2 linked regions of the Aromatoleum aromaticum EbN1 genome follow. The protein of the gene in region 1 interacts with the protein of each later gene in a pairwise test. Links are inferred from orthologs where the notes say so. Each region holds a gene or a part of one and is shown on either strand. Other genes may lie near its edges.

Evidence for each region.
Region 2: the proteins of cysE (region 1) and cysK interact in binary tests that used the Escherichia coli proteins (3 or more experiments, as listed by UniProt). The link is inferred for Aromatoleum aromaticum EbN1 from one-to-one orthologs.

The regions. Positions count from the first base shown.
Region 1 is NC_006513.1:3,801,088-3,808,170, forward strand. What follows is about bases 3,095-6,067. They hold cysE (serine O-acetyltransferase), read right to left. Parts: upstream 4,979-6,067; coding sequence 4,211-4,978; downstream 3,095-4,210. Other genes in these bases: EBN1_RS18170 (cysteine desulfurase family protein), read right to left, coding at 3,095-3,591; iscR (Fe-S cluster assembly transcriptional regulator IscR), read right to left, coding at 3,614-4,096; EBN1_RS18185 (RNA methyltransferase), read right to left, coding at 5,029-5,757; EBN1_RS18190 (inositol monophosphatase family protein), read left to right, coding at 5,836-6,067. Also shown: Fe-S protein assembly co-chaperone HscB, read right to left, coding at 1-437; iron-sulfur cluster assembly protein IscA, read right to left, coding at 454-777; Fe-S cluster assembly scaffold IscU, read right to left, coding at 795-1,175; EBN1_RS18165 (IscS subfamily cysteine desulfurase), read right to left, coding at 1,202-2,413; more of EBN1_RS18170, read right to left, coding at 2,437-3,094; more of EBN1_RS18190, read left to right, coding at 6,068-6,642; EBN1_RS18195 (hypothetical protein), read left to right, coding at 6,875-7,083.
Region 2 is NC_006513.1:2,759,950-2,769,915, reverse strand. Bases 4,170-7,163 are described here. They hold cysK (cysteine synthase A), read left to right. Parts: upstream 4,170-5,174; coding sequence 5,175-6,152; downstream 6,153-7,163. Other genes in these bases: tal (transaldolase), read left to right, coding at 6,342-7,163; EBN1_RS13180 (carbohydrate kinase), read right to left, coding at 4,170-4,636. Also shown: EBN1_RS13200 (acetate kinase), read left to right, coding at 1-1,021; EBN1_RS13195 (hypothetical protein), read right to left, coding at 1,103-2,077; EBN1_RS13190 (C39 family peptidase), read right to left, coding at 2,123-2,815; EBN1_RS13185 (hypothetical protein), read right to left, coding at 2,826-3,212; more of EBN1_RS13180, read right to left, coding at 3,278-4,169; more of tal, read left to right, coding at 7,164-7,421; EBN1_RS13165 (NUDIX hydrolase), read left to right, coding at 7,846-8,397; EBN1_RS13160 (HNH endonuclease), read left to right, coding at 8,598-9,170; guaD (guanine deaminase), read left to right, coding at 9,260-9,966.

The sequences.
Region 1 (7,083 bases):
TGGCGCTCGTCGATGGTGCGTTCGAGTTCGTCGAACACTTCCCGCGCGTGATGCCGCAGCCGGTGATGCAACTGCGTGAGCTCGTGCCCTTCGCCGGCTGCGCGCGCCTCCTCCACCGCTTCGCGCCACTCCATCTGTTCCATCAGAAACGCGGAGGACATAGCGGTGTTGGTGTGCAGCCCGGCGTCTACGCCAGCGAGCTCGAGCATGTATTGCGCGCGTGGAAGCGGCTTGCGCAGTGTCCGAAAACCTTCATTCACCCGTGTCGCCCACTGCATCGACAGGCGTTTCTCCACGTCCGGCAGGTGCGCGAAACGGTCGGGATGGACCTGCCCCTGCAGATCGTGATAAGCCATCTCCAGCGCCGCTTCGTCAACGCGAAAACGCCGCGGCAGGCCGAAAAGGGCGAAGAAATCCTGTTGCAGGTCGATGCTCATGGGCTTTGCTCGGAGTTCAGACGTTGAAGCTTTCGCCGCAACCGCAAGCGTCCTTGACGTTCGGGTTGTTGAACTTGAAGCCCTCGTTCAGCCCTTCGCGGACGAAATCGAGTTCGGTGCCGTCCAGGTAGGCGAGGCTTTGCGGGTCGACGATGACCTTGACGCCATGACTTTCGAAGATCAGGTCCTCGTCATGCATGTCATCGACGAACTCGAGCCGGTAGGCCATGCCCGAACAGCCCGAGGTCTTGACCCCAAGGCGGATGCCGACACCCTTGCCGCGCTTGGCCATGAATTCCGACACGTGCTTGGCCGCGTTGGTGCTCAGTGTGACGCTCATCGTTCAGTCTCCCGAAATCAGCCTTGCTTCTTCTTGTAGTCCGCCACTGCCGCCTTGATCGCATCTTCCGCAAGGATCGAGCAATGGATCTTGACCGGCGGCAGCGCAAGTTCCTCGGCAATCTGGGTGTTCTTGATCTCCAGTGCCTGATCGACGGTCTTGCCCTTGACCCATTCGGTCACCAGCGAGCTCGAGGCGATCGCGGAACCGCAACCGTAAGTCTTGAATTTCGCGTCCTCGATGACCCCGTCCTTGCCGACCTTGATCTGCAGTTTCATGACGTCGCCGCACGCGGGTGCGCCGACCATGCCGGTGCCGACCCCTTCGTCTTCCTTGCCGAAAGCGCCGACGTTGCGAGGATTCTCGTAGTGATCCAACACTTTTTCGCTATATGCCATGTTGTCTTCTCCTGGGGGGATTTCGTTCAGTGTGCAGCCCATTGCACGCTGTCCAGATCGACGCCGTCCTGCACCATTTCCCACAGCGGTGACAGTTCGCGCAGCTTGCCGATCTTCTTGTGCAGCAGGTCGATCGTGTAGTCGACTTCTTCTTCGGTGGTGAAGCGCCCGATCGTAAACCGGATCGAGCTGTGTGCGAGCTCGTCGTTGCGGCCCAGCGCGCGCAGCACATAGGACGGTTCGAGACTCGCTGACGTACAGGCCGAACCGCTCGACACCGCAACGTCCTTGATCGCCATGATCAGCGATTCGCCTTCGACGTACGCGAAAGAGATATTCAGATTGTGCGGCACGCGGTGCTCGACGTCGCCGTTGATGTAGGTCGCGTCGATGTCCTGCAGGCCTTTCATCAGACGGTCGCGCAGCGCGCGGATGCGTTCGTTCTCGACCTTCATTTCCTCGCGCGCGATGCGGAAAGCTTCGCCCATGCCGACGATCTGGTGCGTCGCGAGCGTGCCGGAACGCAGCCCGCGCTCGTGGCCGCCGCCGTGCATCTGCGCTTCGAGACGTGCGCGCGGCTTGCGCCGGACGTACAGCGCGCCGATGCCTTTCGGGCCGTAGGTCTTGTGTGCCGAGAACGACATCAGGTCCACTTTCAGCTTCGACAGGTCGATATCGACCTTGCCCGTCGCTTGCGCCGCATCGACGTGGAAGACGATGCCTTTTTCGCGGCAGATCTCGCCGATTTCGGCAATCGGCTGGACCACGCCGATCTCGTTATTGACGAACATTATCGACACCAGCACGGTATCGGCCCGGATCGCATCTTTCAGAACCGACAGGTCGACGAGGCCGTTCTCCTGCACGTCGAGATAGGTCGCTTCGAAGCCCTGGCGCTCGAGTTCGCGGAACGTGTCGAGCACTGCCTTGTGCTCGGTCTTGAGCGTGATGATGTGCTTGCCCTTGCCCTTGTAGAACTGCGCCGCTCCCTTGATCGCGAGGTTGTTCGACTCGGTTGCGCCCGAAGTCCACACGATTTCCTTGGCATCGGCATTGACCAGCCGGGCCACCTGCTCGCGCGCGTCTTCGACGGCCTTCTCGGCTTCCCATCCATAAGCGTGGGAGCGACTGGCCGGGTTGCCGAAATGCTCGGTAAGCCACGGGATCATTGCCTGTGCCACGCGCGGATCGACCGGCGTCGTGGCGGAGTAGTCCAGGTAAATCGGAAACTTGAGCATCGGGTTCCTCCGTCGATCTGCGTTCAAGATTGGACCGCCATTGCGGTCAGGTTATTCAATTCGTTCGTCAGGCGTTCGAAGGTTGCGAGGAAGCCTTCGACGTCTGTCAGGGTCGTGTCGCGGCCGAGGCTGACGCGCACCGCACCCCGCGCGGCGTCGCGTTCGACGCCCATCGCGAGCAACGTATGCGACGGCTCGGGGTTGGCGCTCGAGCAGGCCGATCCGCTCGCGCACGCGAAACCCGCGCGGTCGAGCTTCGCGACAAGCGTTTCGCCATCGAAACCGTCGGCAGCGAAAAACGTCGTGTTCGGCAGGCGCGGCGCCCCGGCCGAGAAAATTCTCATGCCGTGCGCCACGAGGCCGGCTTCCAGCCGATCTCGCAATCCCGCCAGGCGCCCTGCTTCGCTTTCGAGCCGTGCCGTCGCATGTTCGCATGCGACGCCGAAACCGACGATCGCCGCCACGTTCTCGGTCCCGGAGCGCAGGCCGCGCTCCTGACCGCCTCCGGCGATCTGCGGCGCCAGCTCGAGTCGCTTGTCGATCACCAATGCACCGGCGCCGAGAGGACCCCCGATCTTGTGCGCGGAGAGCGTCATCGCGTGCACACCGAGCGCACGAAAATCGACGGGGATCTTCCCGAGCCCCTGCACCGCATCGCTATGAAACCACGTCCCGGCCGTTCTTGCATCGTGCGCCAAGGCAGCGACATCCTGCAGCACGCCGGTCTCGTTGTTCGCCAGCATCACCGAAACCAGCGACGGCTTCGCATCGAGCACCGCTTTCCAGTCGTCGCCATCGATTCGCCCCGCGGTATCGACGGCGATTTCGCGCAGCGTCCAGCCGCCGCGCCGCAGCTGCCTTGCCGGCTCCCGCACGCAGGGATGCTCGATCGCCCCGACGGCCACGAGTCCCGGCTTCATCAGTGCTGCCGCGCCCTTGATGAAGAGGTTGTTCGCTTCGGAGCCGCAACTCGTGAAAATCACTTCGGTCGGGTGCGCACCGACTGCCGCCGCGACCCGAGCGCGCGCCTCGTCGATCGCCGCCCTCGCCTGCCGCCCGTACTCGTGCCGGCTGGACGCATTGCCGAAACGGGCGTCGAGCCACGGCAGCATTGCCGCGCGCACGACAGGATCGAGCGGCGTGGTGGCGTTCCAGTCGAGGTAGACGGGGGCGAACATGGCTGATGCTTCCGCTTTCGGTTTACGCAGCCGCCACTTCGCGCACCGAGATCATCGCGCGCCGCCGCACGTCCTTCAGCACACTCGTCTCCGATTCGGCCTTGACTTCGCGCATCACCAGCGCAGCGAGCGTGACCGAATCGAGGTACTCGTACATCCGCTTGTTCAGGTTCGCCCACAGGTCGTGGGTCAGGCAACGTTGTTCGTCGTGGCAATTCTGCCTGCCGCCGCACTGGGTGGCGTCGAGCGGCTCATCGACCGCGACGATGACGTCCGCGACGGTGATCCGGCTCATGTCACGCGCAAGCCGGTAACCGCCGCCGGGGCCGCGCACGCTGGACACCAGCTTGTGGCGACGCAGTTTTCCGAACAGCTGTTCGAGGTAGGACAACGAAATCTTCTGACGCTCGGCGATGCCCGCCAGCGTCACCGGGCCTTCGGTCTGGCGCGATGCCAGATCGATCATGGCGGTTACCGCGAATCGTCCCTTGGTGGTGAGTCTCATGTTAGCTCCTCGCATGGCGGAGATTGCCGCCCGGGTAAATACCCGAACGTTTCACTCGACTATACGTAACCCGACAAAATCGGTCAACTACTCCGGGAGCGGATCGCGGCGCGTTCAATCAACCATTTTCGAGAGGCGCTGGGCATCGAATTCGTCGCTCTGCTCGATCGTCGAATCCAGCCTCACACCGGCCTTTTCGAGCTGTTCGACGAGTAGCTGAATACGACGATCGGTTTCGACCGCGTGATCCAGCAGGCCGTGCATCGCCTTCGCGATCGGGTCGTCCATCTGCTTGGTGACGCCATATGCCGAGAAGCCCATCTGCTCGGCCTTCTGCTCGCGCGCCTTGTCACGCGCATCGGTGCGTTCCGGATCGATGACGCGGGCAGGATTGCCGACCGCCGTCCTTCCGGCCGGCACCGGCTTGACGACGACGGCATTGGAGCCGATGCGTGCGCCATCACCGACGGTGAAGCCGCCGAGCACTTTCGCGCCGGCGCCGACGACGACGCCGTTGCCGAGCGTCGGGTGGCGCTTGGTGCCGCGATACAGCGAGGTCCCGCCGAGCGTGACCGCCTGATAGATCGTGCAATCGTCACCGACTTCGGCGGTCTCGCCGATAACCACGCCCATGCCGTGGTCGATGAACACGCGTCGGCCTATCGTCGCCCCGGGATGGATCTCGATGCCGGTCAGGAAGCGCGAGATGTGACTGACGAAACGGCCGATCCAGAACAGCTCGCGGGTCCACGCCGCGTGCGCGAGGCGGTGGAACATGAGCGCATGCACGCCGGGATAACAGGTCAGCACTTCCCAAGTGGAGCGGGCGGCGGGGTCGCGTTCGCGAACGCTGGCCAAGTCTTCGCGCAGGCGGCTGAACATGGGTGATTTACTCCAGGAAACTTCGTTGCAGTAGTGAATTCCCGACTAGTTTAGTCGGGTTTGCGTTCGAGTGCACCCACGATGCCGCGGAGGATATTCACTTCCTCTTTTTCGAGCCGTACGCGCCCGAACAGGCGCCTGAGGCGCTGCAGCAAGCGCTTGGGATTGGCCGGATCGTAGAAGCCGCTGGCGGTCATCGCACGCTCGAGATGACGGTGAAAGCCCTCGATTTCCTCGAAGGTCGCGAGATCGGGCAATGGCTCGGCAGGCGGGGTCGGCGACAGCGCTGCCATTCGCAGTTCGTAGCACAGCAGTTGCACCGCAGCGCCGAGATTCAGCGACGAAAACGCCGGATTCGCCGGGATCGACACCGGCATCGAGCAGCGTTCGACTTCATCATTCGTCAGGCCGCTCATCTCGGTGCCGAACACCAAGGCCACGTCGCCCTTTTCGGCAAACGCGACGAGTTCGGGCGCCGCTTCGCGCGCGCTGCGAACCGGCACCGACCGCTCGCGCCGCCGCGCGGTGATCGCCGCCGACAGGATCGTGCCGTGCAGCGCCTCGTCGAGCGAATCGACGACGCAGGCGCTCTCGAGCACGTCGGTCGCTCCGGAGGCGCGCGCATCGGCGACGGGATCCGGGAACGCAGACGGCGCGACCAGATACAGACGGGAGAGCCCCATCGTCTTCATCGCACGCGCGGCGGCGCCGATATTACCGGGATGGCTCGTGCGTGAAAGCACGATACGGATACGGTCAAGCGCGATGGCGCCGTTCATATTAAAATCTTGTGTTTTTTCGAATTTTCTTAAGCGGAGGCCCCTTCCGGGCAACCTTCGCAAGCGAGACCGACGCGCATGCATCCCACCCTGACCATTGCAGTGAAAGCCGCCCGCCGTGCGGGTACCGTCATCAACCGGGCCTCGATGCAGCTGGACATCCTGACCGTCCAGACCAAGTCGCCGAACGATTTCGTCACCGAAGTGGACCAGGCCGCCGAAGCGGCCATCATCGAAGTGCTGCGTGACGCCTACCCGGAGCACGGCATTCTAGCAGAGGAGTCCGGAGAGTCTGCCGAGTCCGCGAACAGCGAATACCAGTGGATCATCGATCCGCTCGACGGCACGACGAACTTCATCCACGGCTTTCCGCAGTACGCAATCTCGATCGCGCTGGCGAAGAACGGAGTGCTTGAGCAGGCGGTCGTCTATGACCCGACGCGCAACGAGCTTTTCACTGCGACGAAAGGTCGCGGCGCTTTCCTCAACGATCGCCGCATCCGCGTTTCCAAGCGCACGCGGCTGAACGACGCACTCATCGGCACCGGCTTCCCGTATCGCGAATTCGACAACATCGACGCGTACCTGGGAATGTTCAAGGACCTGACGCAGAAGACCGCCGGCATCCGCCGCCCCGGTGCCGCGGCGCTCGATCTCTCTTACGTCGCGTGCGGACGGCTCGACGGTTTCTGGGAAATGGGCCTGCAGCCCTGGGACATGGCGGCCGGCGTGTTGATGATCCAGGAAGCCGGCGGACTCGTCAGCGACCTCGCAGGCGAAGCGGCGTACATGGAAACCGGCAACGTCGTTGCCGGCACGCCCAAAGTGTTCGGCCAGCTGCTGCAGGTGATCCAGCCGCATCGCACGGCGTCTACCCGGGCCTGATCGTTCGCGGTGGACGACAGGCCGGACAGGATCGAACTGTTAATGGGCGCATTGACGAGATGAAGGTAATGAACCCGCTCGCCGATTCTTGAGCCGGTGTACGACGGCGACGCGCCAACCTTGATCCTGCCCCTCCGCTGTGCCAGATTGGGTTTCGGCAATCCGCGCAGCGGAAGGTGCGACATGAAACATCGGAGCAGCTCACGACAAGCCGTTCGCTGCTGGCGGGCGCATGCCAGAGTGGCTGATCGCGCTGGTTGCGGGTGACGTCGTGGTGGCCGATCCGCTTGCCCATGCGGAAGCGCGATTCCGGGCCCTCGAGAGCTACCGCGTCACGCTGTGCTCGTGGGCGGTTGACGGTCACCGCCAAGTGATTCGCTACGCGTGGCATAGACACGGGTGGGTACGGATGGATTTCCTCGAATTGCATCGCATCGCGGT
Region 2 (9,966 bases), 1.0 Mb from region 1 along the record:
CACGCCCGCGCAACAGGTCGCCCAGGCACCGGTGCAGCGTCCTGTCGGCGAGGCGCCGACCCGCACCGACAACCGCCCGCCCCCGGTCGCACCGATCTTCGAACAGCCGGGCGTGCTGACGCCGCGAGGGACGTGGATCCTCGAGCCTTCGCTGCAGTATGCGTATTCCTCGAGCAATCGCATTGCACTGATCGGCTACACGATCATCCCCGCACTCCTGATCGGTCTGATCGATGTTCGGGAGGTCAAGAGCAACTCACTGACCGCGGCGCTGACCGTGCGACGCGGCATTACGAACCGCTTCGAACTCGAGGCGAAAATTCCGTACGTCTATCGCTGGGATTCGAGCGTGAGCCGGGAAGTGGCCGTAGGAAGTGCCAATCCCGAGGTATTCGACACGGACGGGGACGACATCGGCGACATCGAGTTGACCGGCCGGTACCAGCTCAACGACGGCGGGGCCGACCGGCCGTACTACATCGCGTCGCTGCGCTTCAAGTCGCGCACCGGAACGGATCCGTTCGAAGTCGAAATCGACAGGACGATCAGATCGACGACCGGGGGAGTGGGTCTTCAGACCGAAATTCCGACCGGCTCGGGGTTCTACTCTCTCCAGCCGGGCCTGACGGTGCTGATTCCTTCCGACCCCGTGGTCTTTTTCGGCGGCGTCAGCTACCAATACAGCTTCAAGCGCGACAACGTGAAGCAGAAGACGAACGAGGGCGACATCGAGCTCGGCGAAGTCCAGCCGGGCGGCGCTTTCGGTTTCAACTTCGGCATGGGTCTCGCACTGAACGAGCGCTCCTCGTTCAGCATCGGCTACGACCACCTGTCGGTCGGAAAGGTCAAGCAGAACGGCGAGACCGCAGCGACTTCAGTGCGCGTTCAGCTCGGCACCCTGCTGCTCGGCTACTCCTACCGCATGGCGCCGAACCGGACTTTGAACCTGTCGGTCGGCGCCGGTCTCACCGAGGACACACCGGACCTGCAACTGACCTTGCGGATGCCGATCACGCTGTAAAGCGCGCTCGCCGGCAACAGCGGTTCCGTAATCAAACACTGTTGCCGGCGAGTTCCTCCGTGTCGGCCCGACTCCGGTCTTTCACCTGAGCAACGAACTGTTCAAAGCATTCCTCAACGACTCTCCGAGTCGGTGGGCGCGCAGCATATCCATGCTGTTGGCCTGCGCATTGATCGTCGTGACCGTCTGAATCTTCTGATTGTCGAGGCTGTTCTGGATCACCGTCGCGAAGGAGCCGGAGGCGAGCACGGCCGGATCGAAGCTGTTGTTCGCCCCGATCTGGATCAGGCCCACGCTGGTGCCGACGGGCAGCGCCTGCAGGCCCGCCGCACCGCCGGCGAGCTGGCTCAGATCGGCGACGTTCAGCGTCGTCGTGCTCGACAGCACGCCGTTGATGAGGACCACCCGCTCGATACCGAACGAAAGCACCAGTCCGCCCGGTGTCTCGAAGCCGCCACGCAGGCCACCGAGCGTGTCGTCATCGACCAGCAGACCGGAGAACAGCATCTTCTCGCCCTCGGGTGGGCGGCCTTCCACGAGTATCTGAGGGACCGGTTCCAGGTCGGGGTCGCGCGCCGCTACGGTTGACGGCGCGGGCGTCGGGAGCGGTTCGCCGAGCGCGGCGAGCGGCACGGACTGGTACGAATCCGGCGCCGACACGGCGAAAGGCGTGGCGGCCGCAGCACCAGGAAGCCTTGCGTTCGCGCCGTTCGCGAGCGGGGCCCGCGGGGACTCCGGCAGCGCACTCTCTTCGGAGGCTCCAGGCGGAACATCGAGCGACAGGACGTATTCGGCCAGGCGCCGCGATATCGTTCCCGGGCGACTTCCGTCGTTCGACGCCGCAGCGAGCGCGTCGAGCACCCCGGGGTGGGGCCGGCAGCCGATCCCTTCGGCATCCAGCGGCCAGTCGGCGAGCGCGAGGAGTTCGGCGGGCGGCATGTCGTCGGCACACAGTGCAGGGAAGAAACCTTCGACCACATCGTCCGCCGCATACGCATGCTCCAGCAACCGGAGCGGAATTTCCGGGATTCCGGCACCTACGGCGAGCATCGCCATGAGCCCGGCCACGCGTTTGTTCCGCAAAGTGATCATCGAAAAGACTCAAAAATCCATCGGCCCGCGGCGCAGCAGCAGGACGTCCGTTGCATTGCCGCCGATCCCCTGCCCGATCGGCGCCGGAGGCCGGACGCGCCAGTCCTCGTCGCGGTCGAAGCGGGCACGCTCGGGCTGGTCGTTGATGACGAGCAGGATGCCGTTGGTCCAGAAGCGTTCGAAGTCGGTACGATCGAGCACGCGCGTCCCCATTGCCGGGTCGCCGATGACGACGCGTTTCGCCCGCAGGCCCTTGACCACGACGAAGTGCGCGTAGCCGTTTTCCCTGATCAGCGCGATTGCCGGGACACGTGCCGCGGAAAGCTGGTCGAGCGACGCGCGCACGCCTTCGGCGCGAAAGCCGCTGCTGTCGAGATAGAGTTTCATGTCGAGCATCGAAAAACCCTCGCGTCGGATCTTCGCCTGGTCGCCGCGCTCGAACATGTGCTTGAACACCTCGACTTCGTCGACCTTGCGGTCGTAATGATGCGTGAGCAGCGTCGCGACCGCCGCGGAGCCGCAACTGAAATCGTATTGCTGACGCAGCGTCGACACGAAGCGCGCCCCTTTCAGGCTCGTCACGGGCACTGCATAACTGCTCCCGGACGGCCCCAGAATCCTGGCCGGATCGGATTGCGCCGCCGCAGGCTGGCACACCGACGCGCCCAGCAGCGCGATGAAGAACAGCGGGCGGACTTTCATGACGGCCTCGTCATTTCACCTCGAGATTGAGGATTACCGCGTTCTGGATCATGACGCCGTTGCCGCTGTTCTGGACCACGGTTCCCATCATGTTCGCATTGGCGAATGCGCCCTCGGTGATCAGGTTGTAGCCGGTGACGGCATCCGACACGGAAACTTCGCTCATCGAACCGACCGCGCGTATTTCGCTGATGTGCGTATCGGCGCCACCGCGCTGCCCCGAAAGCACCGCGTCATCCACCGTAGGCCCGCCCATCAGCCTCTGCGCCGGGCGCTGCAGCGCGACGGATTGCGCGTCCCCGAGCATCACGACGTCGTCGGCATGCACGAGGCGGGTGCCGCCGGCCAGGAGGGCCAGCGCGATACCGAGAGTCAGCAGGGGCAGTACCTGTCTCATGGCTTCACTCCTCGACTGCAAAGGTGAAGCCGGGGGAAGCTTCTCCCCCGGCTCGATCGTGCTGCTTACCGCACCGTCAGGTTGGCCTGAACGTTTGCGCTTTGCTGCACGAGTGCACCGATGCCGCTGTTCAGCGAGGTCATCGAGATGCCGGCCGAGTTGGCCAGGCTGCCGCCGCCGACGGTGTTGGACATGTTGAAGGCGCCTGCATCGGCATACGCCGTGCCACCCGCGCCGCCCGCAGCGCCGGCGCCGCCTGTACCCGCACCGCCCGTTCCGGCACCCGCAGTGTTCGTGCCGCCGTCACCGCCGTTGCCGGCCGTGTTGGTGCCGCCGTTGCCGCCGTTGCCGCCGTTGCCGGCAGTGCCGTTACCGGCGGTCGCAGCGCCGCTGGTCGCCGTGCCGCCGTTGCCGCCGTTGCCCGCTGTGTTGGTGGCCGTGCCGCCCGCGCCGCCGGTCCCGCTGCCGCCATTGGCGGCCGCACTCGAGTCGCCCGAATTACCCGCGCCTCCGGCCAGGCCACCCTCCCCGCCCGGGACGCCCGAGCCACCGCTCGAACCGTTGCTGGCGCTGCCCGAGCCGCCACCACCGCTGCCGTCGCCACCATCCCCGTTGGCGCTATAAGCACTTCCGCCAGTCGATCCGGTGGCGCCGTTCGCAGTGCCACTGGCGGCGGCCCCACCGGCGCCGTCCCCGCCATTGCTGCCCATGCCACCTTCCCCACCTGCGGCTGCTCCGCCGGCACCGCCCGCGCCATTGGCATTCCCGCCGATCCCGTCGCCGCCATTGCCGGCTCCGCCGGCCGCCCCATTGCCGCCGTATGCGCTGCCGTGGTTTGTCGCGATGTTGCCGACGTTGCTCACGGACACGCCGCTGACCGTGCCGTTGAGGGTCGCAATCGCCATTACCTCAGTGGTATTGAATGCGTTGGTGAACGTAGCCGTCGAGGTCGAGCCGTTGTTCGCCGCGGCCGTGCCATAGCCCTCGGCGCGCGCCGTGCCGTCGTTGTTGCGATTGTCGCCGGCGCTCTTGTCGTTGTTCTGATCGGAGTTGTTCGTGTTGTCGACGCGATTGTCCGAGTCGTCGTCGATATGGTTGTCCGAGTTGTCCGAGTTGTCGACGCGGTTATCGGAGTTGTCGTCGACGCGATTGTCGGAATTGTCGGAGTTGTCGACGCGATTGTCGGAGTTGTTGTCCGTCCGGTTGTCCGAATTGTCCGAGTTGTCGACGCGGTTATCCGTGTTATCGGTAGCGTTCGAATACTCGTTCGCTTGTGGTCCGGGTCCGCTCTGCGTCGAATTCGCCGTTGCGGTTTGCGTGTTGTCGTCGGTAGTGTCCGTGACCGTATTCACCGGATTCGCCCAAGCTTGCCCGGCAAGACCAAAGGCAAGTCCGATCGCGGCTGAAATCAATGTTTTTCTCATTGCACTTCCCCTTCGAGAGCCAGGGCCAGCCCCATGCCAAGCCCGGTGCCGACCTTGCGCAAGAGCTGTGCCATTGATGCGCGGCGCCGCCAAGGTATTGATTGAACGTCACCTATTCTGTCGCAGCGGCATTGGTCTCGACGAGATGCATGCCTGACTGTTCAGAAGTTGTACAACCTTGCCGTGGCAAAACCCGGCTCTTTCGCCGGATTCAAAGACAAGGCTTTGTAGTAGCTCGTTTTTTTCAGTAACCTGGCCATCGCGAAGTGTTTCGTTCGTGAAACACGTCGTGCCGCCGGCTGGAAGCGCATCGCCCCGGCTGCAGTGCCGCAAGCAGGGTGGATGCAGCCGGCCGCTTCGCGCGCGGATGCCTCGCAGTCACGAGTCATCGGAGAGGTTCTTCGCTAAACCGACGCCGACTGTCGTAATCTTCCTGTCTGAAGCTGCTCTCGTTCATTCGTCGATCCGTGTCTCGGCCCTCGCGCCCGAACGGGCCGGGGCCGTGAGCATTCATTCCACTCTTTCATGGAGTCCGATTATGTCGAACTGGTATTCCGACAATGCCTTGTCGATCGGCAAGACACCCTTGGTCAAGCTGAATCGCGTCACCGACGGCGCCACGGCGACCGTCCTTGCGAAAATCGAAGGCCGCAACCCCGCCTATTCGGTGAAATGCCGTATCGGCGCTGCGATGATCTGGGACGCCGAGCAACGCGGCCTGCTCGGCCCCGGCAAGGAAATCGTCGAGCCGACGAGCGGCAACACCGGCATCGCGCTGGCGTTCGTCGCCGCCGCGCGCGGCATCCCGATCACGCTGACGATGCCCGAGACGATGAGCGTCGAACGGCGCAAGCTCCTCGTCGCATACGGCGCGAAGCTGGTGCTGACCGAGGGAGCCAAGGGCATGAACGGCGCGATCGCGAAAGCCGAGGAGATCGCCGCGTCCGACCCCGGTCGCTACGTGCTGCTGCAACAGTTCAACAACCCCGCAAATCCGGCGATCCACGCGTCGACGACAGGCCCGGAGATCTGGAACGACACCGACGGCAACGTCGATATCTTCATTTCCGGCGTCGGTACCGGCGGGACGATCACGGGCGTGTCGCGTTACTTCAAGGAGACGCGGGGCAAGCCGATCGTTTCGGTCGCGGTTGAACCGGAAGCCAGCCCGGTACTGACGCAGACGCGCGCCGGAGAGCCGCTCAAGCCGGGGCCGCACAAGATCCAGGGACTCGGCGCCGGCTTCGTGCCGAAAGTGCTCGACCTGTCGCTGATCGACGCCGTCGAGACGGTCAGCAACGAAGACGCGATTCTCTACGCGCATCGGCTCGCGCGCGAGGAAGGCATCCTCTCCGGCATCTCCTGCGGCGCCGCGGTGGCGGTAGCTGCGCGCATCGCCCAGCGCCCGGAGAATGCCGGCAAGACGATCGTCGTAGTGCTGCCGGACTCGGGCGAACGCTACCTCAGCTCGATCCTGTTCGAAGGCCTTTTCGACGCTTCGGGCGTGGCGATCTGAACGACGCCTGCGCGCGGCCGCCCTCGCCCGGAACACCGGTGATTTGCGGCGGCCGACTGCCCGAATCGCGCGGCGGCAGCCCCCGCACGGGGGCTGCCAAGCGAGGCCCGCGCCGGGTCGTGCAAGCTTTCGGCGCCCGATGATTCATAGCACAATGAATCCTCGAGCAACCTCTCATCGCAGTCATCCATGAATCCTCTGCTCCGCGTACGCGCCGAAGGCCAGCAGGTCTGGCTCGACAATCTTTCCCGCACCCTTCTCAACGAAGGGCACCTTGCCCAACTGATCGCCGCGGACGGCATCGCCGGCGTCACGACCAATCCGGCGATCTTCCACAAGGCGATCGCCGGCGGACGCTACTACGAAGAAGACCTCGCCCGTCTCAAGGGCGAAGCGATCGACGCCGAAACCCGCTACGAGCGGCTCGTGATCCCGGACGTGCAGCGCGCCTGCGACCTGCTGCGCCCGGTGTTCGACGAGAGCCGCGGCAATGCCGGCTACGTGAGTCTCGAAGTGTCGCCGGCGCTCGCGCACGACACGGCGCGGACCGTCGCTGCCGGGCTGCGCCTGAAGCATGCGGTCGGGCGCGACAATGTGCTGATCAAGGTGCCCGCAACCTCCGCCGGCCTCGAAGCCATCGAGCAGCTGACCGGACACGGAGTGAGCGTGAACGTGACGCTGATGTTCTCGCTGGCGCACGTCGACGCAGTCGCCGAAGCCTACCTGGGCGGCCTCGCGGCCTGGCAGCAGGCGGGAGGCGACGTCGGGCGCGTGATGTCGGTCGCGAGCCTGTTCCTGAGCCGCGTGGACACGCTGCTCGACAGTCAGCTCGGCGAGATCGGTAGTGACGCTGCGCTCGCGCTGCGCGGAAAATCCGCCGTCGCGATGGCGAAGCTCGCGTACGAGCGTTATCGCGAACGCTTCCACGGTCCCGCGTTCGCCAGCCTGCGCAGCGCCGGCGCACGGCCGCAGCTCATGCTCTGGGCGAGCACCGGGACGAAGAACGCCGCTTACAGCGACCTCATGTACGTCGAACCGCTGATCGGGCCGGAGACGGTCAACACGCTGCCCGACGCGACGCTCGCGGCGCTGCGCGACCACGGCACTGTCGCCCGCACGCTCGACCGGGATGTCGACGCGGCGCGAGCGCAGTTCGCTGCACTGGAAAGGCTCGGCATCGACATGACGACGGCCGGGAAGCGTCTGCAGGACGAAGGACTGCGCCAGTTCGAAGAAGCCTTTGCCGGGCTTCTCGACCTCACTGCCTGAGCTTCGGGCGGCAGCGTTCGCCCCGCCGTCCGTTCGCCCCGCTTTCGGTATTTCGCCGAACGCCCGCAGCCGCTCGCATTGCAGCGGGAGCAGCTCCTTCAGGCCAAGGATCACCACACGAGCTGGCTGTTCGAAAGCGTCGTCACGCCGGCGAGACCTCGACAATCCGCACACATACACGCGATTGAAACTCTGCGGCTCGTTCAATTGTTAGCAATTGCAAGCGAGATCCACGACGGGAGCGGCAGGATTACACACTTCACGAGTCGTCTGTTATATCGACGGCACTCCTGTGCGAGCTGCCCTTCCGCATGCCCGACGAATGCGGTTTACGCAGCGCTCGCGGGCCCTTTTGCGCCCCCCGCCACCGAGGCGCCGGCGTTCCGGGCTAGAATCCAGCGACCCCCAGCCTTCAGCCACTGCCATGAAGTTCTGCTCGAACTGCGGCGCGACCGTCGAGTTGCGCATTCCTCCCGGAGACTCGCTGCCGCGCCATGTGTGTGCGACCTGCGGCAGTATTCATTACGTCAATCCGAAGATCGTCGTCGGCGCGATCCCGGAATGGGAAGACCGCATCCTGCTTTGCCGGCGCGCGATCGAACCGCGCCACGGCTTCTGGACGCTGCCGGCGGGTTTCATGGAAAACGACGAGACGACGGCACAGGCCGCGGCGCGCGAGACCCTCGAGGAAGCCTGCGCGCGGATCGAGGTCGGCGAAATATTTACGCTGATCAACGTCCCGCACATCAGCCAGGTCCACATCGTCTATCGGGCGCGCCTGATCGACCTGGATTTCGCGCCCGGCGAGGAATCGCTGGAGGTCGGATTGTTTGCGGAGCATGAAATCCCGTGGAACGAGATCGCGTTCCGGTCGATCGCGCTGACGTTGCAGCATTATTTCGACGACCGGCGCCGCGGCACTTTCCGCTTCCGCACCAGCGATCTCGCCCCGCCCCCGCCAGTCGGCACTGCCTGAACCACTGCGGCCGCCGCCGATCGAATGACAAAAGGCCGGCCGATACACTGCCGGTTCGCATCATCGGTCCGGCAGGACCGTGCCGGCGCCCCGTGTGCCGACAGAACAGCAGCGCAGGAGGTATCGTGCCGACAGCGGCTCATGACAACGCAATCGAATCCGAACGACGACCGGGCCAGCCGCGGGCAAGGCTCCCTGTCGTGCAACACCCCTGGATCCTCACGCTCGACAGCCGCGGCCTGCCGCACCGCTGGATAAGCTGGCAGGCGGCGTGCCACTACTATGCTCTCGACATGGTCGCATGGGTCGTCGGAAACCGGCAGTTCCGCTTCGTCGGGGGAATCTGTCGCGCCACCGGGCTGCGTTCCGAAATCACCGCGAACAGCATCATCGCGATCAAGGGACGCAGCTTCCGTCCGGACAGCCACAGCCAGGTTCCGCCGCTGAACAACCGCGAACTGTTTCACCGCGACCGTCACATCTGCGCCTATTGCGGCGACCGCTTCTCGGGCCACATCCTGACGCGCGAGCACATCGTCCCGGTTTCGCAGGGCGGGCGCGACGTGTGGATGAATGTCGTAACCTCGTGCCGGCCCTGCAACCAGCGCAAGAGCGGGCGCACGCCGGAACAGGCGCGGATGCCGCTGCTGTATGCACCGTACGTGCCGAACAAGGCCGAATACCTGATCCTGTGCAACCGCCAGATCCTCGCCGACCAGATGGATTTCCTCGCCCGCCACCTGCCGCACCAGAGCCGGCTGCACGTTCCCTGAAAAGTGAGCGCCCCCTTCCAGCATCTCCCCGCCGGCTTCCTCGAGCCGGCGCGTTCTGGCCTGTCGGAACGCGCTGACGGAGGCGGGCAATGAGCGGATTGCGGGCAATCCGCGGCGAGATCGTGCACTTCCTCGGCGACCCGGCGGACCTCGGCGCCGACGCGCTGGCGCACTTTCCGGACGGGTTGCTGATCGTGCGCGACGGCCTCGTCGCCGAACTCGGCCCCGCCGCCGACCTCCTGCCCCGGCTGCCGGCCGGAACGACTGTCGACGACTACCGTGGCAAGCTCGTCCTGCCCGGCTTCATCGACACGCACATCCATTACGCGCAGACCGACATCGTCGCGAGCTATGGCGAACAGGTGCTCGCGTGGCTCGAGAAATATACCTACCCGACCGAACGGCGTTTCGCCGATCCGGCTCACGCGGCGGCGGTCGCGGAGTTCTTCTGCGACGAGCTGCTGCGGAACGGCACGACGACCGCGATGGCGTTTGCGACCGTGCATCCAGCGTCCGTCGATGCGCTGTTCGCCGCGGCGCGCAAACGGCACATGCGGATGATCGCCGGCAAAGTGCTGATGGACCGTAACTGCCCGGACTTCCTGCGCGACCCCGCCGACGGCGGCGATGCGGAATCGAAGGCGCTGATCGAGCGCTGGCACGGCCGCGATCGCCTGCTGTATGCGGTGACGCCGCGTTTCGCCCCGACCTCGACGCCTGCGCAGATGGCGCTTGCCGGACGCCTCTTCGCCGATCATCCCGGCGTCTATCTGCAGTCCCACCTCGCCGAGAACGA